Regions from separate parts of the Bacillus sp. MBGLi79 genome, predicted to be linked through region 1. Evidence: a T-box and tRNA genes for the amino acid it is inferred to sense, from the RefSeq annotation. Region 1 holds a T-box; the other holds one or more tRNA genes.
The links. The T-box of region 1 lies ahead of thrS (threonine--tRNA ligase). A T-box ahead of a tRNA ligase gene usually reads a tRNA of that ligase, here a tRNA-Thr.
Positions count from the first base shown of each region.

Region 2: it encodes a tRNA-Thr, which carries the amino acid that the T-box ahead of thrS (threonine--tRNA ligase) is inferred to sense. The anticodon was not compared.

Region 1 covers NZ_CP026521.1:4,426,992-4,439,330, reverse strand. Annotated here, with positions in the region: gene C1T29_RS22670 (carboxylate/amino acid/amine transporter) at 1-641, shown strand, start outside; gene rsfA (prespore-specific transcription regulator RsfA) at 785-1,564, opposite strand; gene C1T29_RS22660 (YuzB family protein) at 1,778-2,002, shown strand; gene C1T29_RS22655 (HD domain-containing protein) at 2,164-3,465, shown strand; gene C1T29_RS22650 (YwgA family protein) at 3,501-4,001, shown strand; gene C1T29_RS22645 (Rrf2 family transcriptional regulator) at 4,113-4,583, shown strand; gene C1T29_RS22640 (MFS transporter) at 4,580-5,980, shown strand; T-box leader at 6,035-6,268, shown strand; T-box leader at 6,302-6,523, shown strand; T-box leader at 6,555-6,776, shown strand; gene thrS (threonine--tRNA ligase) at 6,830-8,746, shown strand; gene C1T29_RS22630 (MarR family transcriptional regulator) at 8,866-9,285, shown strand; gene C1T29_RS22625 (2-hydroxymuconate tautomerase) at 9,328-9,516, opposite strand; gene C1T29_RS22620 (site-2 protease family protein) at 9,625-10,284, shown strand; gene C1T29_RS22615 (YwhD family protein) at 10,298-10,816, shown strand; gene C1T29_RS22610 (hypothetical protein) at 10,955-11,185, shown strand; partial or broken gene C1T29_RS22605 (serine hydrolase domain-containing protein) at 11,159-11,712, opposite strand; gene bla (class A beta-lactamase) at 11,950-12,339, shown strand, end outside.
Region 2 covers NZ_CP026521.1:224,498-236,836, forward strand. Annotated here, with positions in the region: gene C1T29_RS01300 (exo-beta-N-acetylmuramidase NamZ family protein) at 149-1,393, opposite strand; gene nagZ (beta-N-acetylhexosaminidase) at 1,407-3,335, opposite strand; gene amiE (N-acetylmuramoyl-L-alanine amidase) at 3,363-4,688, opposite strand; gene C1T29_RS01315 (PTS transporter subunit EIIC) at 4,745-6,112, opposite strand; gene C1T29_RS01320 (MurR/RpiR family transcriptional regulator) at 6,139-6,990, opposite strand; gene murQ (N-acetylmuramic acid 6-phosphate etherase) at 7,007-7,921, opposite strand; gene C1T29_RS01330 (GNAT family N-acetyltransferase) at 8,031-8,513, opposite strand; gene C1T29_RS01335 (2-thiouracil desulfurase family protein) at 8,526-8,981, opposite strand; tRNA gene C1T29_RS01340 (tRNA-Glu) at 9,161-9,235, shown strand; tRNA gene C1T29_RS01345 (tRNA-Val) at 9,239-9,314, shown strand; tRNA gene C1T29_RS01350 (tRNA-Thr) at 9,319-9,391, shown strand; tRNA gene C1T29_RS01355 (tRNA-Tyr) at 9,413-9,497, shown strand; tRNA gene C1T29_RS01360 (tRNA-Gln) at 9,502-9,573, shown strand; gene sigW (RNA polymerase sigma factor SigW) at 9,803-10,366, shown strand; gene rsiW (anti-sigma-W factor RsiW) at 10,380-11,006, shown strand; gene cdaA (diadenylate cyclase CdaA) at 11,166-11,987, shown strand; gene cdaR (CdaA regulatory protein CdaR) at 11,980-12,339, shown strand, end outside.

The DNA.
Region 1 (12,339 bases):
CAGCTGTTAAAGAAACGGGAATTGCGGTGGGAACTGTGATTGCCATCGGCAGTGCGCCTATCATTGCCGGGAGCCTTGAGTGGGCCGTATTGAAGAAACGCCCGCGAAACTCCTGGTGGATTGCGACCGTGCTGGCTTTAGCGGGTTGCTGGCTTCTGTTTTCCGACAGTTCCAATGTTCGGATTGATGTGGGTGGTGTTCTTATGGCGCTTGGAGCAGGTGCTTCTTTTGCGGGCTATACGCTCATCAGTAAAGCGATGATGAAAACCCAGCCTCCGCGAGCGACTTCCGCCGTTGTCTTTATGATCAGCGCCATCTTGCTGACGCCGCTACTATGGCAGTCAGATATCTCGTGGATATTGACCCCTAGAGGACTGGGAACGAGCCTTTACATCGGGTTAATTGCAACATGTGCCGCATATTTTTTGTTTGCGAAAGGGCTTACCGGGGTTCCGGCCTCGGCGGCGGTCACGCTGTCTTTAGCCGAACCTCTGACTGCTTCATTGCTTGGCGTGTTTTTCATAGGAGAAATGCTTTCGCCTTCCTCGTGGATTGGCATTGCACTTATGATGCTGGGGCTTTTGGTCATTTCTGCTGCGCCTCGGAAACATAAAACGGCCGAGGCAGCTCACATGTCTTAATAGATTCACATAAGCTTGGCCTCATTTTACAAGAATAGCTGATCCGGCTGCAAAATGAGGAAATCCTTTTTTCTCAATAGAAAAGGGGATTTTGCACATGGCGAAAATCCCAAAACAGCCGCTCGTTTTGGGATTTCACTTTGTTATTCCGCTAACTTTTCTAAATTGCCGTTCCTGTCCATTTTGAAGGACGGAGAGGCATGTTCATCTTCTTCAAATAAAACTAGCTTTCTGGCTCTGTTCATAATTCTCACCAAGGTTTCATAATCTTCTTGGATCGTTTTTTGATCTTTTTCAAGCTTTTGAACTTCTGCCTCAAGCTGCTCCGTCTTGCTTTGCAACTCCTGGTTTTCTTTCTTTAAACGTTCATTTTCCATTTTTAATGCTGATGATTGCTCGTTATTGCCTTCGTAATTCTGCAGGAAGCGGATCACATCATTCATCGTCATCTCAGGCGCAGCTGCAGGCGTTTGAGGAGACAATAAGTGTGATAGACTAGCTAACTCTTCCTTAAAGCTTTCATCAACAAAAGGCATATGTTCGCCAGACATTAAAGGCTGCTGCTCATTTTCGGCAGATGGTGCATCCGTTTTGACTGGTTCCTCTGCAGCGGTTTCTTGAATGATTTCAGGATCAACGGCAGGAGGCTGATATAATAGTCTTTTTTTCGCAGGCTGCCCTTTTCCAAGCGCTCTCATCCGCTGTTTTCGCTGTTTCTTCGCAAGCTGAAGCGCTTTTTCATATTGATGGCGGACCACCGCGTTCCATCTGAATCCGCAGGCTGCGGATGTCCGGTTTAATTTATCGCCGACTTCTTCAAATGCATTCAATTGAGTGCTGCCCTCTCTCACATGCCGAAGCACTGTTTCAGCTAAAAGCAGATCGTTTTCCTCTGACCAAGCGTCTTGTCGTTGTTTTGTCATTTATCTCAACTCCCATTTTTCTTTTCATGGTATTAGAATGTCCAGGTTGGAAAATATTTATACAAATTGGCTGAAAGAATAGGAGATACGAAGGATGGAGCGGCTTGCAGGAACAGTCGAATCCTTGTAAAATGAAGAGTGATGTGATTTTTTTGAAACGTGATTTTAGGTTATTCACATAGATGAACATAGAAATGAAGGGAAGCGTACGTCATGGCTAATGAATTTCGAGTGTGTGATGATTGCCAAGCCACTAATATCAAAACATTGCTGCCGCGTTTGAAAGAAGTGGACCCGGACGCAAAGGTTGAGGTAGGATGCCAATCTTATTGCGGGCCCGGACGGAAAAAATCATTTGCTTTTGTGAACAATCGCCCGCTGTCAGCTCCGACAGAGGATGAGCTGATTGACAAAGTAAAAAAGAAAATAAAAAAGTAAAAACATATTTTTTCTTAGCCTCGGCCCTCAGGTCAGGCTTTTTTGCTTCACAAGATGTGTTTTTCATGAAGATGGAACAAATCGCCGGGCAAATTCAAGGATGTTTTCAAAGAATAGAGTCGATATAATAGAAACACGGCTAAAAAAAAGAGGGAATGACGATGGCGTATCCAAATGGAAAATTATCAGAAGAAAAAGTGTTTAAAGATCCGGTGCACCGCTATGTTCATGTTCGGGACAAGCTGATATGGGATTTGATCGGAACCCGTGAATTTCAGCGTCTCCGCAGAATTAAGCAGCTCGGCACGACCTATTTGACGTTCCATGGGGCTGAGCACAGCCGGTTCAACCATTCTCTCGGTGTCTATGAAATTGTCAGGAGAATGGTTGATGACGTCTTTAAAGGCCGCCCTGAATGGGATGACAGTGAGCGCGAACTCTGTTTGGCCGCGGCGCTGCTTCATGATCTCGGGCACGGGCCGTTCTCGCATTCATTTGAAAAGGTCTTTCACCTTGACCACGAAGATTTTACAAGAGGTATCATTTTGGGAGACACGGAGGTTAACCAGGTGCTCAGAAAGGTGAGCCCGGATTTCCCCCAGGATGTTGCTGAAGTCATTGCCAAAACATATAAAAACAAGCAAGTGGTCAGCCTCATTTCGAGTCAAATTGACGCAGACCGGATGGATTACCTGCAGCGTGACGCCTATTATACGGGCGTCAGCTACGGCCATTTTGATATGGAGCGGATTCTTCGGGTGATGCGGCCGCGCGAGGATCAGATCGTCATTAAAGAAAGCGGAATGCACGCTGTCGAAGACTATATCATGAGCCGTTACCAAATGTACTGGCAGGTCTACTTCCATCCTGTGACCAGAAGTGCAGAGGTCATTTTAACGAAGATTCTTCACAGGGCGAAGCAGCTGCATGATGAAGGCTATGTCTTCACTCACGCTCCGGTTCATTTTTATTCTATTTTTGAGGGGAAATTGACACTGGAGGATTATGTAAAGCTGGATGAATCTATTATTTTGTATTACTTCCAGGCCTGGGAGGATGAAGAAGACGCGATTTTATCCGACTTGTGCCGCAGATTCATTAACCGCCAGCTGTTCCAATACGTTGAATTCAATCCGAATGAAGAAATGTCGGCTTATTTTGAGCTGACGTCATTGTTCAAAGAGGCGGGGATCGATCCGAGCTATTATTTGGTCGTTGATTCTTCTTCAGATCTGCCATACGATTTTTACCGGCCGGGAGAGGAAGAGGAGCGTCTGCCGATCCATCTCTTGACGCAAAACGGCCAAATTAAAGAGCTGTCCAGGCAGTCGGCTATTGTGGAATCCATCTCCGGTAAACGGCGGACGGACCACAAGCTGTACTATCCAAAGGACTTGATTTGTGACGGCTCTAAACATCCGGAAGCGAAAATGAAAATCCGGCAGCTGCTGGGACTGACATAGAAATTGGAAAGAAGGAAAAAGGAGATGTCGGGAATTTGTTGAAAGAACATGCAAAACTGATGAAGGTGTTCTCGGATTCTGGAGAAATCATCGGGCGAAAGAAGCTGCAGAAAATGATTTATATCGCCAAGAAAATGCAGTTTCCTTTCTATGAGAAATATGATTTTCACTTTTACGGACCATATTCAGAGGAACTGACGCTCCAGATTGAAGAGCTGTGCAACCTTGGATTTCTGCATGAGGTGAAGGAAAAAAAGGGCGGCTACTTTCAATACCGGTATTCGCTTACTGAGACAGGCTCCGCATTTTTAGACCATGCTGATCTGAACATGCCGGATATGAAAGGCTATATCGACAGTGTAAACAGCCGTTCATCACGGTTTTTAGAGCTGGTTTCCACGATCCTTTACTTTGACGGGCTTGAGGATGAGGAAAAGAAAGAAAAAGTCTTTACAATCAAAAGCAAGCAAAAATATACAAATGAAGAATATGACGAAGCGCTTCAATACATAGAGGAACTGAAGCAGATTTGTTAAGGATACCAAGCAAAAGAAATGAACCGTTTCTTTTGCTTTTTTTATTGACAAAAGCCGCTAAGGGATCTATTGTGGATAATAGTTATCCATAATGAATCGGGAGTGTGTATGATGAAAATGAAATCCGGGATGGAGCAGGCGGTTTCTGTGTTGCTTTTACTGTCACGGCTGCCTGTACAGGCTTCTTTGACGTCAGAGGCAATAAGCCAGCGATTGCGCGTGTCTCCGTCTTATTTGAAGAAGCTGATGAGAACATTGGTTCAAGCAGGTTTGGCAGAATCCTTGCCAGGGACGAAGGGCGGTTTTACCCTAACGAAGCCTTTGGCGGACATTACGCTTTATGATATTTATCAAGCGGTCGAAGGCAGAGGTTCGATGTATCAGGGAAAAGGTCTGCTGCAATCTGTATTCGAGGGTGAAAACTGTGTGCTGGAGACAGTCATGGCGGAAATCGAGGATAAATGGGCCAATCTCATGAAAGAAGAGTCCTTGCAGCATGTCATGGACAGAGTAGGGGAATTGTATGATCTTGAAAAAATAGATGATTGGATAAACGAGCAAATGAAAGGGCAATTGCAATGAAAAACAGCGGATCTTTACACAAAACAGATTCATCAACAGGAATATCTGTACTGATCGTGCTCGCTCTGGGTTTTCTCATGGCTACTCTTGATGTAACCGTTGTGAATGTGGCGATGGCGGATATGAAAAACACTCTTTCAATGTCACTTTCAGGTGTAACGTGGGTTGTGGACGGGTACATTCTTACTTTTGCGTCACTTCTGCTGGCGGGCGGAGCCTTGGCCGACCGTTTCGGATCGAAGGCGATCTATATCCTGGGTTTAGCTGTTTTTGTTCTCGCCTCTTGTCTATGCGCTGCATCCTTTAATGGGCAGATGCTGATTGCCGGACGTCTTATACAGGGAATTGGCGCAGCCTTGTTTATGCCAAGCTCACTCAGTCTTTTGGCTGCCTCTTACCCTGATGAACGGGCGCGGGCGAGAATGTTTGGACTGTGGGCCGCGCTTGTTTCTGCTGCTTCAGCCCTTGGGCCTTTTATTGGGGGTATGCTGGTACAGTTGGCAGGCTGGCAGAGTATTTTTCTGATCAATGTGCCGTTGGGGGCTGCCGCGCTCATTTCAGCTTACCGAATTCTCAGCCGCGTCCCGGGAAAAACCGGCCGCGTGAACATCACCGGGCATCTGCTTGGCATGATGGCTCTCGGCTTTCTTTCCTATGCATTGATACAGGGGCCTTCAGCGGGCTGGCGCTCGCCCGTGATTCTTCTAGCATGTACTGCAGCGATTTTGACATTTGTGCTGTTTTTGCTGCGGGAAATTTCTGCGAAAACACCCATCCTGCCGGCGTCCTTATATAAAAACGGCCGTTTCTCAGCGGCCCAATTTATCGGGTTTTTGCTGAATTTTGCTCTTTTTGGCGGCATGTTTATGATGAGTCTTTTTTTGCAGGAAGCAGGAGGCGCAAACTCCTTCATGGCCGGAGTTGAGCTGCTGCCGATGATGGCGGTCTTCGTGATCGGCAATCTGCTGTTCGCCCGTCTGGCGAATCGATTTGAAGCCGGGCAGCTTATGTTTGTCTCAATGGCGGTCAGCTGTATCATTGCATTGCTGTTGTTTGTGCTGATTTCTCCGGATTTTCCTTATTGGCAGCTGGCGGTTTTGATGTCTGTCATGAACCTCTGTACCGGTATTACAGTTCCTGCCATGACAACTGTGATCATGCAGGCTGCCGGGCAAAGGCATGCGAACATTGCCGGTGCGGCGTTAAATGCAAACCGGCAAATCGGAGCTTTGGTCGGCGTAGCGATAACCGGGGTGATCATTCATCTGTCCGCCACTTGGTACGCCGGTGCCGGGTTTACATTTTTGATGATGGGGGCGGCGTACAGCCTCGCTGCATTGCTTGTATGGCTGTTTCTGGCTGCCCATAACGGGACTGCCGCGTCAGAAAAAATGTAAATCACTGATTGCGCTTTGTGGGAATATATAGTAAGATATAAAAAATTATTGAAACAACAGGCACTGATAAGGACATGAGATGCTTTTTACGGTTTCCAGAGAGGGAAGGACAGCTGAAATCTTCCTAACGCAGAGAAAGCAGCTTACCGCCTTTGAGCCGTATCGGGGAAAACAAGTATCTGATACCGTCATGCTGCGTTACAGCATCTTCAAGCCGATCACCATGTGTAATTGAATTGATCGGGAATTTGGGTGGAACCACGGATGATCAACACATTCGTCCCTTTTAGAGGGATGGGTGTGTTTTTTTTTATGAATTAAATACATGCAATGAAAAGGACATGAATGATAGTTACGGTTTTCAGAGAGGGAAGGAAAGGTGAGAGCTTCCCAGCTTAGGAGTATCATTTACCGCCTTTGAGCAGCATTGGGGAACTGAAGTATCCAATGCCGTCTATGCTGCGTTACAGCACCGAGCCGACAACATCGTGTTTGTCGGGAACTTGGGTGGAACCACGGGTTAATCACACACTCGTCCCTATCTGCGGGACGGGTGTGTTTTTTTATGAATTGAATATATGCGATGAAAAGGACATGAATGATTTTTACGGTTTTCAGAGAGGAAAGAAAAGGTGAGAGCTTCCCAGCTTAGGAATATCATTTACCGCCTTTGAGCAGCATTGGGGAACTAAAGTATCCAATGCCGTCTATGCTGCGTTACAGCACCGAGCCGACAACATCGTGTTTGTCGGGAACTTGGGTGGAACCACGGGTTAATCACACACTCGTCCCTATCTGCGGGACGGGTGTGTTTTTTTATATACAACAATGAATAAGGAGTGTTTTAAAATGAGTAAACATGTACACATTCAGCTTCCGGACGGACAGATCAAGGAATATCCGAAAGGCATCACAATCAAGGAAGCAGCTGGTTCGATCAGTTCCAGTCTGCAAAAGAAGGCGGCTGCAGGTCAGGTCAACGGCAAGCTTGTTGATCTCAGTTTCAAGCTGGAGGAGGATGCTGAGCTTTCGATTGTCACACTCGATTCACAAGAAGGCTTGCAGGTGCTTCGCCACACATCAGCGCACGTGCTGGCTCAAGCAGTAAAACGGCTGTACGGCGAAGTGTCATTGGGGGTAGGGCCTGTGATTGAAGACGGCTTCTACTATGACATGAAGCTGGAGAAAAGCTTGGGATCAGGAGACTTAGAGGCTATCGAAAAAGAAATGAAACACATTATAAATGAGAACCTTGAAATCAAACGTATAGAGGTTTCTTACGAAGAAGCTGAAGAGCTGTTTGCACAAAAAGACGAGCGCCTCAAGCTTGAGATTTTAAAGGATATTCCGCACGGGGAGGATATCACGCTGTACCAGCAAGGAGAATTCATTGACCTGTGCCGCGGGCCGCATCTTCCTTCTACAGGAATGATCAAGGCGTTCAAACTGACAAGAGTATCAGGCGCTTATTGGCGGGGAGACAGCAAAAATGAAGTCCTGCAGCGGGTGTACGGGGTTGCGTTTCAAAAGAAAAAAGATTTGGATGCGCACCTGCATATGCTGGAAGAAGCGGCAAAACGAGACCATCGCAAGCTCGGCAAACAGTTAGGGCTGTTTATGTTTTCTGAAGAAGCGCCTGGGATGCCGTTTTATTTGCCGAAAGGGCAGATTGTCCGCAATGAGCTGGAACGCTTCTCGCGTGAACTGCAAACAAATGCCGGCTACGATGAGGTGCGTACGCCGTTTATGATGAATCAGCGGTTATGGGAGCAGTCAGGCCATTGGGATCATTATCGCGACAATATGTACTTCTCAGAAGTAGATGATACAAGGTTTGCAATGAAGCCGATGAATTGTCCCGGCCATATGCTCATCTTTAAAAACAGCCTGTATTCTTATCGGGATCTGCCGATTCGCATGGCGGAATTCGGACAGGTGCATCGCCATGAATACAGCGGGGCTTTAAACGGAATGCTTCGCGTTCGGACGTTCTGTCAGGATGACGCCCATATTTTCGTTCGGGAGGATCAGATTGAGAGTGAGATCAAAGAAGCGATTCGGCTGATTGATGAGGTATATCGGACATTTGGTTTCGAGTATTCAGTTGAGCTTTCGACTCGCCCGGAGGATTCATTAGGCGATGACAGCCTTTGGGAAGCGTCGGAGCGTGCCTTAGCACGCGTCCTTGAGGAGCTTGGCCTCTCTTATGAGATCAATGAAGGCGATGGGGCGTTTTACGGGCCAAAAATTGATTTCCACATAAAAGATGCCCTAAAACGGAGCCACCAATGTGCGACAATTCAGCTTGATTTTCAAATGCCGGAAAAATTTGATTTAGCATATATCAACGAACACAATGAAAAGGTTCGTCCCGTTGTCATCCACAGAGCGGTTTTCGGCTCGATTGACCGTTTCTTCGGTATTTTGATTGAGCATTACGGCGGGGCTTTTCCAGTCTGGCTCGCACCGATCCAGGTTCAAATCATACCGGTTTCGCACGTACACTTGGATTATTGCAGAAAGGTGCAGGCGAAGCTGAAGCAGGCGGGGATAAGAGCCGGCATTGATGAGCGCAATGAGAAGCTCGGCTATAAAATCAGAGAATCGCAGATGCAGAAAATCCCGTACGTGCTGGTGCTTGGAGATCATGAGGAGCAGGAGAATGCGGTAAACGTCCGCCAATTCGGACATCAGCAGAATGAACACGTTTCTTTTCAGACATTCAAAGATAAGCTTGTGAAACAGGTGGAAAATCGAGGCATGTAGGATAAAAGCTGTGAATTCACATTTTGCTTTTTTGACTTTCCCTATTCGGAATCAGTAAAATAATAAGTAAATCATATCGTTCGTATGTTATGAATGCATCTCGAAATGGGGAAATTGACATGGACCATGACAAACTGGAAGCAAATTTGCTGGATCACGCACTTACAAAATATTTGAAAAGCACGAAGCAATTAGATGAAGCCACCGTTCCGAAACACGTGAATAATGTAAGAGGATTTATTCTGCGGATCATATACAGACATGGGAGCTGCACCATAAAGGATATTTTGAAGGAGGTCACACTGTCTCCCTCTGCCACGACTACAGCTCTGAATCATTTAGAGCAGGAAGGGTTTATTGAGAGATCCAGAAATAATAATGACCGCCGTACCGTATGGATTACGCTTTCTGAATCGGGCCGGGGAGCGGCTGAACAAATGATCGAAAACCGCCAGCAGCTGATTGACGGGATGTTTGAACGTTTAACAGCCGAAGAGAAGAAGACGTTCTTGGCGATTATTGCGAAGCTGGCTCAATAGAGATAGAAAAAGCCGGTGCGCGAAGCGCCGGCTTTATAGAGATTATTCCATATCGCTCAGGCGTTTGCCTGCAACGGCATAATGGTCTTTTCTCATTTCTTCTATAAAGACAACAATTTTTTCTTCAGAAGCGCCGGTTGTTTCCTTTACGGCTTCTGTTACTTTCTCAACAAGATTGCGCTTTTGCTCGTCTGTACGGCCTTCGAGCATTTTGACAGTTACGTATGGCATGTGTGCTGAATCCTCCTTTATCTCGTTTCCTCTCTTTAGAAAAAGAGGCTTCTTATAGTATACTGAATAAAGTAAATTCTTGCATTTTGAGAAAGAGGGATATCTCACTTGGACCGTTTTTTATATTATCCGTTATCTTTAATGCCATACCTCGTCATCACGCTAATTGTGTCGTTTACGATGCATGAGCTTGCCCATGCTTATGTCGCATACAAATTTGGTGACGATACGGCGAAAAAACAAGGAAGACTGACGCTGAATCCTATCAAGCACCTTGATCCGTTCGGTACCATTTTGATTTTGGTGGCCGGCTTTGGATGGGCGCGTCCCATTCCTGTTAATCGCCGCTTCTTTAAGAAACCACGGCTTGCCGGTGTGCTCGTATCTATAGCCGGGCCTGTCAGTAACCTGATTCTTGCCTTTATCGGTTTCTTTTTGTTAGTGTTGATGCATGCGTACGGAATGGAAATGCTTGCGGCATTCAGCACGGGATTGGATCAGTTTTTTTCTATTTGGATACAGCTGAATCTTGTCTTGTTTTTATTTAATCTGCTGCCGCTTCCTCCGCTCGATGGCTATCGAATTATCGAAGATCTCGTTCCGCCGGGCGTGCGTGCCAAAATGACGCAAGCGGAGAACTACGGCTTTATCGTGTTTTTGGTTTTGTTTGTGACACCGCTCGGATCTTACGTGCTGTGGCCGCTGCTTAATGCAGGAAGAGATTCGATTTTAAAGCTGTTTTCAGCGATATTTCAACCGCTTTTGTAGGAGGTAGAACTTCATGGAAGAAAAAAAGAAAAAATCAATCGGGTTTAATATTATCAAAAGTGATCCGACAGACGGACACGGCGGTTTTGGCGTAGGGGCACTCAGCCTTGATAACATTTCTCCCGTGTTCGTCGATGTAGAGGAAAAAGAAGCGTTCGTAGACATCGGCGCCATGCATGCCCGCAGCACCGTTGAAAAAGGAATTAAATTTCTCCCGAATAAAGAAGAAGTTCCGAACGGAAAACCATACTGGCTTGTGTGGGTGACGATTGACAGAAGAGAAGAGGGCCCTTATTACGCAGGGGTAACAGCCTGTGAAATGACGGTCGACAGAAGCATCAGAAGAGGCTACAAGTCACTGCCTGAGCATGTGAATCTGATGGATAAATCCATGAAACGGAAAATCATCGTTGATAAAATGGACGACAGCTCGAAGCGTGTACTAGGCGAATTTCTGAAAAAGCATGATCAGGGCCTATGGGACCGTTCCTCAGATGAGTTAAAAACGAGCCTGCTTCCGGAAGACAATTAATTTGTGAATTTTCTGTTAACTTTTAGAATATTTGTGATATTTTTCCTAAACATTGAGTAAACTGGTGATACAGAAATAGGACATGGAAAATCCCGAGCCGAAACAAGACTCGGGGTTTTTCATTTTTAGGGGGATATGATGTACGAAACCATTCGAGTCGGCGATTGGTTGATAAAAGCCGACGTGGAAGAAACGAGAAAGCAGTATGAGAAAGATATAAAGGATATGTGTGAATGCGGTAACTGTCTTAACTATTATGAGGCAGTGAATGAACTGCCGATTCAAAAGGATCAAGTATTAGAGATCTCGGTCTCATTCCGTCATATTCAAATCTGTATAGGATGCAATCCCGCTTGTATGATTCAATAGCTGACGAATGGTAATTTTGTTACCGTCATACCCATTACCCTGTACGATCCCCGGTAACCATTTTTCAACCGAATCATCAAGGTTTAATTGTTTCTCCTCAGCCAACTGCAGTATAACGGACGCTGTGAACGTCTTCGTGATGCTTCCAATACGAAATGAAAGGTTCGGTTCTACTGCGCGCGGTACCTCGTAACTCGCTGTCCCTGTTGCATAAGGCCAGCGTTTACCCTTCTTTAATCCGCCTGCTATGACACTTGGGATTTTTTAATTGGTTACTACCTGTTTGGTTTTCCCTGCAAACTCTGAGACTGAAATATTCTTGATATGTTTTTCTGCTCCTAGTACATTGATGTTTATCGAAATGACATGTTGACCATCTTCCGTTCCACCTGCAAAGTTAGTAAATCGGGAATACCACCACCATGCCCCCATACTTTGGTACCGTCCGGCAATTTTGTTGCATGTATGCTAAGCCCATACTTTCCTAACGGGGAATCAGCTGTACTAGTCATCATTTCCTTTTGCATGCCTATTTCTGTATCTGATGAATTACAACTATTTGCTCAAAAAATTCAAAGCTTCTTGTATGTAACATAAACCCCTTCTCTATGTAGGTTCTATTTTACCTTAAGGTTAAATTATTTTTTTAAAAGATATGGAACAATATTGTTATTTAGATTGTCTATTAAGTGTAATTTTAAAAACTGATGTTCAAATTCAATACAATTGTATCTAATTTAACATCCGTTTTAAATATTAAAAGTCTGAAGGGAATGATCATTTTGAAAAGTACAAGGATGCTAAAAATAGGGGTGTGTGTTGGCATACTAAGTTTAAGCCTTGCAAGCGTAAAATTCTTTATAGGTGAACCATTGCAAGTTGAAGCAAAAGAAAAAACAGAGCAAACCAATCATGCAAACCATGCGACTCATCGAGAGTTCGCTCAACTTGAGAAAAAGTTTGACGCTCGACTAGGTGTCTATGCTATCGACACTGGTACAAACCAGACAGTAACTTATCGACCTAATAAACGGTTTGCTTACGCATCTACCTACAAAGCTTTGGCGGCAGGAGCTGTATTACAGCAAAACTCAATTGACAAATTAAACGAGGTCATTACCTATACCAAAAATGACTTAGTTACGTATTCACCA
Region 2 (12,339 bases), 620 kb from region 1:
TCAATAAAAATTGTACCAAATAAATGAAAGTTTTCCTATATAAAGCGGGTGGGTTTTTAGCACGAAAAAAACCCTTACTCGTGTGTGAAAGTAAGGGTCTTTCGTTCAGTAAGAATATGTTACACGTGTAACATACGATGCTTACGCCTTAATAAATGAGATATTTTTTTCTTGTTTTGCTGAATTGTTGGAGTGTTTTTTCATAGCTGTCTATGATGTCTTCAATAGAAGTTCCATTTTCGATTTTTGTCCTGATCCAGCCGTTGCCTGCCAGTTTATTGAATGAACCTGTTGAGAGGAATTCAAAATCCTCAGGATAGAGATCGTGTATGGTTTTAATGACTGAAAGACCTGTTTTAACGGCTTCAAACTTATCTCTGTCTGTCACATAGAGCTGCACACCGTGGCAAAGCGTTCCTTGATGTTTAGAAAACGTTGGGGTAAAGGATGCTGCCCTAAATGTCACGCCCGGCAAATGGAGGCTGTTTAATGTTTCTTCAAGCTCTGTGCTTTTGATAAAGGGAGCTCCGATCAATTCGAATGGTTTTGTTGTCCCTCGCCCTTCAGATATATTTGTTCCTTCAATCAGCCCGGTTGCAGGATAAACAAATGTGCTTTCCACTGTCGGCATGTTAGGCGAAGGGAGGACAAAAGGCAATCGGGTATCGTCAAAATCCATTTTTCGTTTCCAGTGTTTCATTTTTACCACTGTTAGATCGGCATCAATGTCAAACTCTTTGTTGAACAATATAGCCAATTCGCCTATCGTCATCCCATGCTTTAACGGAATGGGATACAATCCGACAAATGAGGCGTATTCAGGTTCTAAGATTGGTCCTTCAATATGATTTCCGCCTTGAGGATTCGGGCGGTCCAGCACCATAAACGGAATGCCGTATTCTTTAGCGGCTTCCATTGCGTATGCCATTGTATAAATGTACGTGTAGAAACGGGTCCCGACATCCTGAATATCAAATAGTAGAATATCAACATTTTTCAGCATCTCTGGTGTCGGTTTCTTCGTTTTTCCGTAGAGACTGTATACAGGAACCCCGGTTTTTTCGTCAATGTAAGAGCCTACTTCGTCTCCAGCCTGGGCGTCACCGCGGACGCCGTGTTCAGGGCCGAATAAAGCTGTCAGTTTGATTTCTGGATTCTCGAAAAGTATATCGACACTGCTTTTCAGAGATGCATTTACTCCGGTTGGGTTGGTGATCAGTCCGATTCGTTTTCCCTTGAGCTGTTTTTTATAATCTGGCAAAAGCGTGTCTATACCGGTCTGGACTTTAGGTTTTTTAGCCGTTTGATTCTTTGAATCGGGTGAAGCAGAGGCAGCGGTTATCGTTCCGAACATCATGAGCCCTGTGAGAAAAGCGAATATTGTTTTTCTCATATGTTCCTCCTCATTAAAGCGGTTTTCCCGTTTTGATATTTAAACCGTAGCCAAATGGGTAAAGGGTGTTCCCTGGTTTCGTGACTGACGGAATGTCAACTGGAAGTGTGCCTTTAGGTTTTGTCTGGCCGAATATCGCCATCACTCCGGCCGGAATATTAGGTTGAAGATAACGGCCATTTGTGTATCCTTTAAAGCCATAGACAGCAATCAGTGCCTTTGCTTCTTCAAAATTGGCGGCATCATAGGGATTGCGCAGACTCATTAAGACAAAAGGTTTATTGTGCTGCAGTGCGGCTTTCATGACAGCTCTCGGAAACACGGTAGCCCATTTGCTTGAATCAGATATGGTGTCGTCGATGACACCGTCGTTGACGACAGGGTCATTTTTGACGACATAGGAACCGGTAATGATATAATCAGCCTCTTTTACTTGTTTTTCATGCTCGGCCTTAAATACTTGGTTGGCAAAATTCATTTTGTCGAGAGATACGGGTTTGATTTTCTTACGATTGACGAGATCGCGAATGGTTTGTTCGATTGAAGCAGTTTGTTCTTCGTAAGGTGCCACAATTAAGATTCGGCTGCCTTTTTTGGGCTTGAACGGCAAAGTGTGCTGTTCATTTTTTAATACAGTTACTGCTTTTTCAGCTATTTTTTTCTCTGCTTTCAGGTGCTGCTTGCTTCCTACGATTTTTTGGGCTTTGGCTATTTTTTCTTTTGTACTGTCGTCGTTCCGTGCTGGATACATGCCGCGTTTTATTTTCAGGGAAATGATTCTTTCAACTGATTTGTTGATTTGATGTTCAGGAATGTCTCCGTTTTTCACGGCTTCTTTCAAAGCTTGAATAACACGTGAGAATTTCTGTTCTTCTTTCAATGAAGTAACTGAGGCTGGCATTAATGCCATATCGACACCAGCTTTTACGGCCATGACCACAGCCTCTTCCTGTCCGAAATGATCTGCGATTGCCTTCATATTGAGCGCATCGGTAACGATGACCCCATTAAAGCCCATTTCCTGACGAAGAAGGCCTGTCATCACTTTTTTCGAAAGTGTAGCTGGAACCAAAATGTCCGATCCATCGAGTTTGCTTTTGTATGTGGTGTCGTCAAAGGCAGGGAATTGAACATGGGCTGTCATCACCATATCAGCACCGGCATCAATTGCTTTTTGAAAAGGATAGAGCTCGACCTCTCGAAGCCGTTCTTGATCATGGGAAACGAGCGGCAGTCCATAATGGCTGTCAACGTCCGTGTCTCCATGTCCCGGGAAATGTTTGAGGGCAGAGGCGATATCCTGCCGCTGCAACCCTTTCATCGTGTATAAACCGAGTCGTGATGTCAGTTCTCGATTGGAGCTGAATGACCGTACGCCGATTACAGGATTATCAGGATTATTGTTAATGTCTACGACAGGGCTGAAATCTGTATTGATGCCTAAGGCCGAGAGCTCTTTTCCAATGATGCTGCCGGTCTGATACGCATTGATTCTGCTTCTGGCTGCGCCCAGCGCCATATTCCCTGGGAAATTAGTGCCCTCCCCTAGCCTCGTTACAATGCCGCCTTCCTGATCAATACTAAGCATGAGCGGGATTTTGGGACTTGCCTTTTGGTAAGCGTCTGTCAGCTGGACCGTTTGCTTTGTTGTTTTTACATTTTCTGCAAAAAGAATGACGCCTCCGAATTGATATTTCTTGACGAGGCTGGCGACTTCCTCATTCATTTCCGTAAGGGCTTGCGGTGAGGACTCGCCTTTCTTTTGCCAATTTCTAAAATCAGGCATCAGCATCTGACCGAGTTTTTCATCTAATGACATACGATTGACAATCTGATTGGCATCGATTGAACTTTTAGATGCAGTGGCTTCTTTCTGGTTAGCCACGAGAAAACATGAAAGAAAAAGAACGGCTGAAAGGATAAGCGGAAAGACAGGTTTCATAGAAACTTCCTCCTATCGTCTAATCATTCATTCCATTGCTTCATAAATCGCGGTTATAACGCTTCCATAACTGCCTGTTGGAAATTGATCACCCTCAAAGACGTTGGGATTTTCTTCTGGATCAACAACTGGGGTATGCTTTTTATTTGTTAACAATGCGATGCCTAAATTGTATGCCGGATCAATGATTGTAACTGTCCCCGTCCAGCCTGTATGCCCGTAAGCATTTGCGCTGGCGTAAGGGCCAAACATCCATTCCATGCTTTTGCTTCCGTTCCGTCGCCAGCCAAGAGCGAATGTTGGATCTGTTGCTGAAGGTGCTGTAAACAAGTCAGCTGTTTTCTGATCAAATAAAGAAATGTTTCGGTATGATCCTTTGTTTAACATGACTTGCAGCAGAATGGCCATATCATCTGCATTTGAGAACAATCCGGCATGGCCAGACACGCCATCCATTGAGTAAAACGCTTTTTCATCATGCACTTCTCCTTGCAGCGTGTTTGTGCGTATGTTAGGGAATTGAATAACGCCGTCACGTGTATTGCCCATGCGTTCAGTAGCTGCGAACTGCTTTGGTTTAAAGCCTTTTTGCAGCGGATTGTACAAGGTGTGCTTCAGCTTCAACGGCTTGTAGAGCTCTTGCTCCGCGTAGCCATCAAGCTGTTTTCCGGTGAGTTTTTCGACAATACAGCCGAGGAGCATATACCCAATGTCACTGTATACGTGTTTTGTCCCGGTTTGATAATCGAGCGGAATTTTCGTCAAATATTCAATCGTTTTGTCACGTTCCTGGGAATAGTATTTGCCGGCTTTTTCCGGCGTGTAAAAGTAAAAGCTTGATGGAAGCCCTGATTCGTGCTGAAGAACATCAATGACACGTATCTTGTTTTTTCCTTTTATGGGGTCTCCAGGCTGATCCTTGAAACCAGGCAAATATGCAGAAACTTTTTCATAGACGTCAAGTTTTCCTTGGCTGACTAAGCGCTGCAATGCAAAATTTGTGGCGTACATTTTTGTATTTGAGGCTAAGTCAAACATCGTGCGGGTTTTCATTTTTGCCGGATGGCGCAGCAGCTCTGATCCTTCGTACTTTTTACTGTAGCCGTATGCTTCTTTTTTTATGATGCGTCCATCCTTCACGACGACAAGAACGGCGCCTGGAAATCCTGCTGCAATATCCCGTTCTATCATCTGATCTACCTTCCTTAGCTTCTTCGTCGAGAATTGTGCAGTTGCTGCATTTATGGTTTTCGGCTCAACCAAGCTGTCTGCTGTTTGCGCGAAGGTTTCATTTGGCGCCAATATCGATAGGGTTAAAATGGCACTGAATAACAACAGTGTCTTTGTTTTCACAGGTTATCCCCTTTCTGTGCTTCTATCCCGTTTACTATCCCTAAAACAGAAACAATTTAATCGAACTGAGAAGCCATTTCATCTTTATATCCGAATGCATAGGTCAATAAAAAGCCGGCCGCGTAGGAAATGAAGAGCCCGACGATATACAGGATGATTTGCGAAGGCAGGACTAGAAAGGAAAGCGGCAGTCCGGAGACACCAATCGCAAAGGTGGCTACTTGAAAATAAGCTTGAAAGGCGCCGCCGATTCCAGCACCTAAGCATGCCGTTAAAAACGGACGGCCAAGCGGCAGCGTGACTCCGAAAATGAGTGGTTCCCCAATGCCGAGCAGGCCTGACGGAAGCCCGCCGGCGATTGCTTTTCTCAGTGTTGTTTTTTTCGTTTTCACGAAGACGGCAAAGGCCGCGCCTACCTGTCCTGCACCTCCCATAGCCAAAATAGGGAGCAGAGGATCATTGCCAATTGAATTGATCAGTTCCATGTGCACAGGCGTCAAGCCTTGATGCAATCCGGTTACGACGAGAGGAAGGAAGGTTGCGCCCAGAATAAAGCCCGCAGCGATGCCGCCGATGTCCAGGATGGACAGAAGGCCGGATGTAATGGCGTCAGAAATGAATCCGCCTAAAGGCATGAATACGACATACGTTACGATTCCGGTGATTAACAGTGAAACGGTGGGTGTGACAATGATATCGAGTGATTGAGGAATAAAGCGGCGAATAAATTGTTCGGTGTAAGCAATGAATATAGCAGCGAAAAGGACTCCGATCAGGCCTCCCCTGCCCGGAAGAAGCTCTTCTCCAAATAAACTGATCTTTGCGATCTCCGGATTGATAATCAAGATCCCGGCCAAAGCCCCAAGAGCGGGTGTCCCGCCAAATTCTTTTGAAGCGTTGATACCCACAAGAATGCCGAGATAAGTGAACAGCCCTGATCCGATGATTGTCAGGACAACAGCAATTTGTGATTCTGCAGAGAGCCAGCCGGCTTGAATACTTGCTTTGGTAATCCCGGTAATTAAACCGGAAGCGACAAGAGCCGGAATAAGAGGGATAAAAATGCTGGCGATTTTACGTAAGAAAAGTTTAAAAGGAGTGGCGTTCTTTCGATTGATATCGGCTTTCTTTTTGGCGGCTGCTTCATTCACATCGACACCTTCTTCAGCTGAGACGAGCTTGGAGAAAGCCGTTGTGACATGATTGACGACTCCTGTACCGAGGATGATTTGTAAGGTTTCAGCCTCAACGACCCCCAATACTCCGTCAAGCGCTCTTAAAGCCTGAGCATCTGCTTTGTTTTCATCGTAAGGTGTAATACGCAGCCTTGTCATGCAATGCGTAAATGAGGATATATTGGATTTCCCCCCGCATAACTCGAGGATTTTCTTTGCGAGTTGATGGTAGTTATTTTCTTTGCTCATTAAAAACCCCTCCCCTTCAAGATGCTTTATTTTTTTCTCATAGATTGTATGGCTTCTCTTGTTTTATCGATATAGCTGGTTGTTTCTTCATATTGCTCAGCCGCCATGCCTAAAAACAATACATCTATCATAAAAAGCTGGGCGAGACGGGAGGAAGTGGCTGCACTTCGAATCAAGGCTTCGTTGGAATGGGCTGTATACAATGGGACGTCAGCCAGTGCGGAGACGGATGTCTGACTGAATTGTGTGAGGCTGATCGTTGTGATGCCTTTTTTCTTAGCCATGGCAAGCAGTTCAATGATTTCCTGCGTCTCTCCTGAGAACGAAATGGCGAATACGATGTCGTCTTTATCTGCATTTGCGATTAAAGATGCCACAAGATGAGTGTCTGTAAACGCGGTTGCTTGTTTATGAATGCGAAGCCACTTTTGCTGAGCGTCCTTGGCGACAATGCCGGAAGCCCCGACGCCGATAAAATGCACAGTGTGAGCTTTGAGAAGCAGAGAAACCGCTTGTTCCAGTTCTTTGTAGTCCATCAGGTCTGAAGTATCCTGAATGGCTTGAATGGCATTGCCGGCCGCTTTTTCGGAAATAGAGGGCAGCGGCTCGTGGGGAACAATATCACGGTAGCCCTGAAACGTAGGCTTTGCCAGATCGCCCGCTACTCTCATTTTTAAATCTTGAAATCCCTTTAATCCGAGTGATTTGCAGAGCCTGATGACGGCAGCGTCACTTGAATTGGCTAAGGTGCTGATTTCGCTGACGGTGCTTTCGATTGCTTTGTGTGGATGGGTTAGGATATAATCTGCAAGTTTACGCTCGGATGGAGGGAGTTTATGCTTCATTGATTGGATGATCGCTAAACCGCCTGTTGCCATTCTAGTTCTCTCCTTATCATGAATGGTAATTTTCGATTGCTTTATCAATGAAACCGTTTGCTTCATCGAGTAATGTCTTTGCTTGTTTCTGATCTGTGCTGGTTTTGAGCATAACGATTGCTGTTTTGACGTGATGATCGGCTTGTTCCAGGGTTTTCCTGGCTGTTTCGTATGAAACGTTTGTAAGGATTTGGATGATGCTGATGGCGCGTTCTTTTAGTTTTTTGTTGCTGACGTTGACGTCTACCATCAAGTTTTCGTAGACCTTGCCGATTTTTACCATTACAGCGGTAGATATCATGTTTAGAATCATTTTATGAGCGGTTGCAGCTTTCATACGTGTTGATCCTGTAATGGCCTCAGGTCCGACGACAACCTCAATGCTGTGGTCCGCATCCTTGCTGATGACGGAATTTTCATTGCAAGTAAGGGCGATGGTGTGCGCTCCGACTTCGCGGGCGTATCTTAGGGCGCCTGCGGCGTAAGGTGTACGGCCGCTTGCTGCGATGGCAATGACGGTGTCATTTGACGTGAGCTGTATGTTTCTTAAATCCTCAGCTCCTGCTTTTTCACTGTCTTCAATGCCCTCTGCTGCCTGTAAAAAGGCTTCGGGGCCTCCAGCCATGATTCCGATGACCTGATCAGGACTTACGCTGTAAGTGGGAGGACATTCAACAGCATCCATGATGCCGAGTCTGCCGCTTGTGCCTGCGCCTGTATATATGAGCCGGCCTCCATGTTGAAATGAATCATACGCGCAGTCTACAGCTGTTTTGATGTCGGGGAGAACCTCCTGAACGGCTGCAGCGACTTTCATATCTTCGTTGTTGATCATTTTGAGGATGCCGAGAGTGTTTGCTTTGTGGATTTCAACCGTTTGGCTATTGCGTGATTCCGTTGTAAGATGATGAAGGTTTAGTGATTCTGACATGAGGATGCCCCCTGTTTTAAAATGATATATCTCAATATTCAGTATATTCATTTCTGTTATGATATTTCAACTATGTTTTTACATTTTTGAAATTTTATTTCACTCAAGACTATAAGAAATGATGAAGGATCAACTGTTCTCCAAGCGGCCCGATTCTTCGCCGTCCTTTATCAATGAACCCGCATTTCATATAAAGGTGTTTTGCGTGTATGTTCAGATGATTGACGGCCAAGATGATTTCGTCGCACCATGGAAAGTATCCGCTCACAAAAGAGGGAAGCAAAAGCATGGCTTTTTTCGCGTACCCTTTTCCGTGATGCACAGCGTTTAAAGACAGGGAGCTGAGCAGTAAAGCAAATGGATTGTTAGAATAGGAAGCTAGCGTTTCTTTTGATGCATGTAAAATGAAAAAACCGACTGGAAGATCGTCTTTTAAGATGACAACCGGGTATCGGTCCTGTATGCCCAGAGCCTGAGACAGCACCTCTTTCGGGAGGGAGGTAAAGCGTTTGTCATCGTTGGTGAGCGTGAATGATTGAAGCTCGGGCAAGTGTTCAGGCTTATAGAAGGATAAAGAAATGTCTTGAGTCATGGGGTGGCCTCCTTACAATATGTCGTCTAGCTGGTTTTCTGAAATGACGCGGTAGCCCGCTTGTTTTAGCAGTGCGGCGGTTACTCCGCTGCCGGGGATTTTTTTGCCAGAGAATGTGCCGTTATAGATAAAGCCGCTTCCGCAAGATGGACTGTTTTCTTTTAATATGACGGCAGTGGCGTTGATTTCTTTTGCGTAAGCCAATGTTTTCGCGGCACCTTCCATATATAGCTCTGTGACGTCTTCTCCTGAAGCTGTCACGATTTTTGCGGTTCCATTGAGGACATCCTCGCCGGTGCCTCCTATGATTTCTGCGGGTTCACGGGGGGTTGAAAAGCCGCCAAGAAGTTCAGGGCAAGCCATGACTGCTCTATTTTTAGCGACGAGTTTTCTGATTTTCTCAGACGCTGCGTGAGAGCCGTTATATCTGCACTCAATGCCTCCAAGGCAGGAACTGACTAGAATCATATTGGTTTCTCCTCTCTTGCTTTGCTTGTCTCTATCATAAAATAAATGACTTTAGTTGGGAGGCTTTTTCAGTTAAAAAAGGAGTTAAAAAGTTTGAAAATAAAAAATTTAATTTTTCTCTTTACAAACAGGGGGTGACCTGTATATAATAACTTTTGTCAGCTCGACGAGAACACAACGGCCCGTTGGTCAAGCGGTTAAGACACCGCCCTTTCACGGCGGTAACACGGGTTCGAATCCCGTACGGGTCACCATTTGGAGGATTAGCTCAGCTGGGAGAGCATCTGCCTTACAAGCAGAGGGTCGGCGGTTCGAGCCCGTCATCCTCCACCATCTTGCCGGTGTAGCTCAATTGGTAGAGCAACTGACTTGTAATCAGTAGGTTGGGGGTTCAAGTCCTCTTGCCGGCACTGTTTTTCTAAATTTAATGTGGAGGGGTAGCGAAGTGGCTAAACGCGGCGGACTGTAAATCCGCTCCCTCAGGGTTCGGCAGTTCGAATCTGCCCCCCTCCACCATTATTGGGCTATAGCCAAGCGGTAAGGCAACGGACTTTGACTCCGTCATGCGTTGGTTCGAATCCAGCTAGCCCAGTCACAGACACCTTTGACCAAAAGGTGTCTTTTTTCTTTTTTAAAATTCATTCCAACTTCTAACTGTTCAGTCTGTATAATAATTTTAAAAATATGTTAAGGTAGTTTATTCACGAATTACCATCTACACCCTGCCAAAAATTTGATAAACTTATTTTATAAAAAAATTGAAACCTTTTGAAACGAAGCTCGTATACATACAGACCGGTGAAGGCAGAGGTTAGATAAATATGGAAATGATGATTAAAAAAAGAATTAAACAAGTCAAAAAAGGCGACCAGGATGCATTTGCGGACATCGTAGATATTTACAAAGATAAAATTTATCAGCTTTGCTACCGTATGCTTGGCAATGTGCATGAGGCGGAGGATATTGCACAGGAGGCTTTCATCAGAGCGTACGTTAATATCGACAGTTTTGATATTAACCGGAAATTTTCAACTTGGCTTTATCGAATCGCGACCAATTTGACCATTGACCGCATTCGCAAAAAGAAGCCGGATTATTACCTCGATGCAGAGGTGGCTGGTACAGAAGGCTTGACCATGTATTCCCAAATCGCCGCAGATGGTGTTTTGCCTGAAGATGCAGTTGTGTCGCTGGAGCTCTCAAACACGATTCAGCAGAAAATTTTAAAGCTTCCTGACAAATACAGAACAGTCATCGTATTAAAGTATATTGACGAACTCTCATTAATTGAAATCGGGGAGATTCTAAACATTCCTGTGGGGACTGTGAAAACGCGGATTCACAGAGGCAGAGAGGCTCTTAGAAAACAATTAAGGGATCTTTAAGTGGGGTGATGAAATGAGCTGTCCTGAACAAATTGTGCAGCTTATGCATATGCATCTTGATGGAGATATCCTTCCAAAAGATGAACACGTATTAAATGAACATCTGGAGACATGCGAGACATGCAGAAAGCATTTTTACGAGATGGAGAAATCTATAGCGCTCGTACGGAGCACATCGCATGTCGAAGCCCCCGCGGATTTTACCGCTAATGTCATGGCAAAATTGCCTAAGGAGAAGAAAAGAGCTTCTGTGAAAAGATGGTTCAGAAGCCATCCCGTTATCGCAGCTGCTGCGGTATTCATCATTTTGATGGGCGGAGGTTTTTTTAACAGCTGGCATAATGACCACAATTTCAGCGTGTCCAAGCAGCCGAATCTTGTGGTTCATAATCATACTGTGACCGTGCCGGAAGGTGAGACGGTTAAAGGTGATGTCACTGTCAAAAACGGCAAGCTGATTATTAAAGGCAAAATAGACGGGGATGTAACCGTCGTGAACGGCGAAAAGTATATGGCCTCTGCTGGACAAGTCACCGGTCAAATTGAAGAAATCAATCAATTATTCGACTGGACATGGTACAAGATGAAGTCTGCGGGGAAAAGTGTACTCAATGCATTCAATCCGAACGGAGAAGAGTAAAGCGCGTTAGCCGCTTTGCTCTTTTTTTGCGGGCTGAGCGGCTGACACATTTCACTTGCTAAATCGATATGTGGTATAATGGGCTCGCTATGTAAAGTACATATGCGTAACACGTAAAACACAAAATACGAAATGACTGAAATCTTGGAGGACGAGGAAATGGCTTTTGAGGATATCCCTTTTTTGCAGTACCTCGGCAATGCCGTTGATATTCTCCTTGTTTGGTATGTGATATATAAATTGATTATGGTGATACGCGGCACGAAAGCGGTTCAGCTGTTAAAAGGAATTGTAGTCATCGTGCTTGTTCGTATGGCCAGCCAATATTTGGGCCTCAGCACACTTCAGTGGCTGATGGACCAAGCGATAACATGGGGATTTTTAGCAATTATTATTATCTTTCAGCCTGAGCTGAGAAGAGCGCTTGAACAGCTAGGCCGCGGCCGCTTTTTTTCAAGGAGCGGCACGCCTGTAGAAGAAGCGCAGCAGAAAACGATTGAGGCCATCACAAAAGCGATCAATTATATGGCGAAACGTCGTATAGGCGCCCTGCTGACCATTGAGCGGGATACTGGAATGGGGGATTATATTGAGACCGGCATACCACTGAATGCCAAAGTCAGCTCTGAGCTGCTGATTAATATTTTTATCCCAAACACCCCGCTTCATGACGGTGCGGTGATTATGAAGAATAATGAAATTGCCGCGGCCGCCTGTTATTTGCCGCTTTCTGAAAGCCCGTTTATTTCAAAAGAATTGGGCACGCGGCACAGAGCGGCTGTCGGCATCAGTGAAGTAACAGACAGTTTGACGATTATTGTGTCTGAAGAGACCGGCGGCGTCAGTGTGGCAAAGAACGGCGACCTTCACAGAGAGCTGACAGAAGAAGCGCTGAAAGAAATGCTTGAAGCCGAGTTTAAGAAAAACACCAGAGACACTTCTTCTATCCGCTGGTATTGGAGGGGCAAGAAAAATGGATAAATTCTTAAACAACCGCTGGGCTGTGAAAATCATTGCTCTGCTTTTCGCGCTCTTGCTTTATGTGGCTGTTAACAGCAACCAAGCACCGACTCCGAAAAAACCGGGTGAATCTTTCTTTCCGACATCAACAACTGATGAAGCAACTCTGACCGATATTCCGGTTAAAGCGTATTATGATGATGAAAATTACGTCGTGACAGGTGTTCCGCAAACGGTTAATGTCACGATAAAAGGCTCGACAAGTGCCGTGAAAAAGGCTAGGCAGACCAAGAACTTTGAAATATACGCCGATATGGAACATTTGAAAACCGGCACACATAAGGTTGAGCTTAAGGCCAAAAATGTGTCGGAT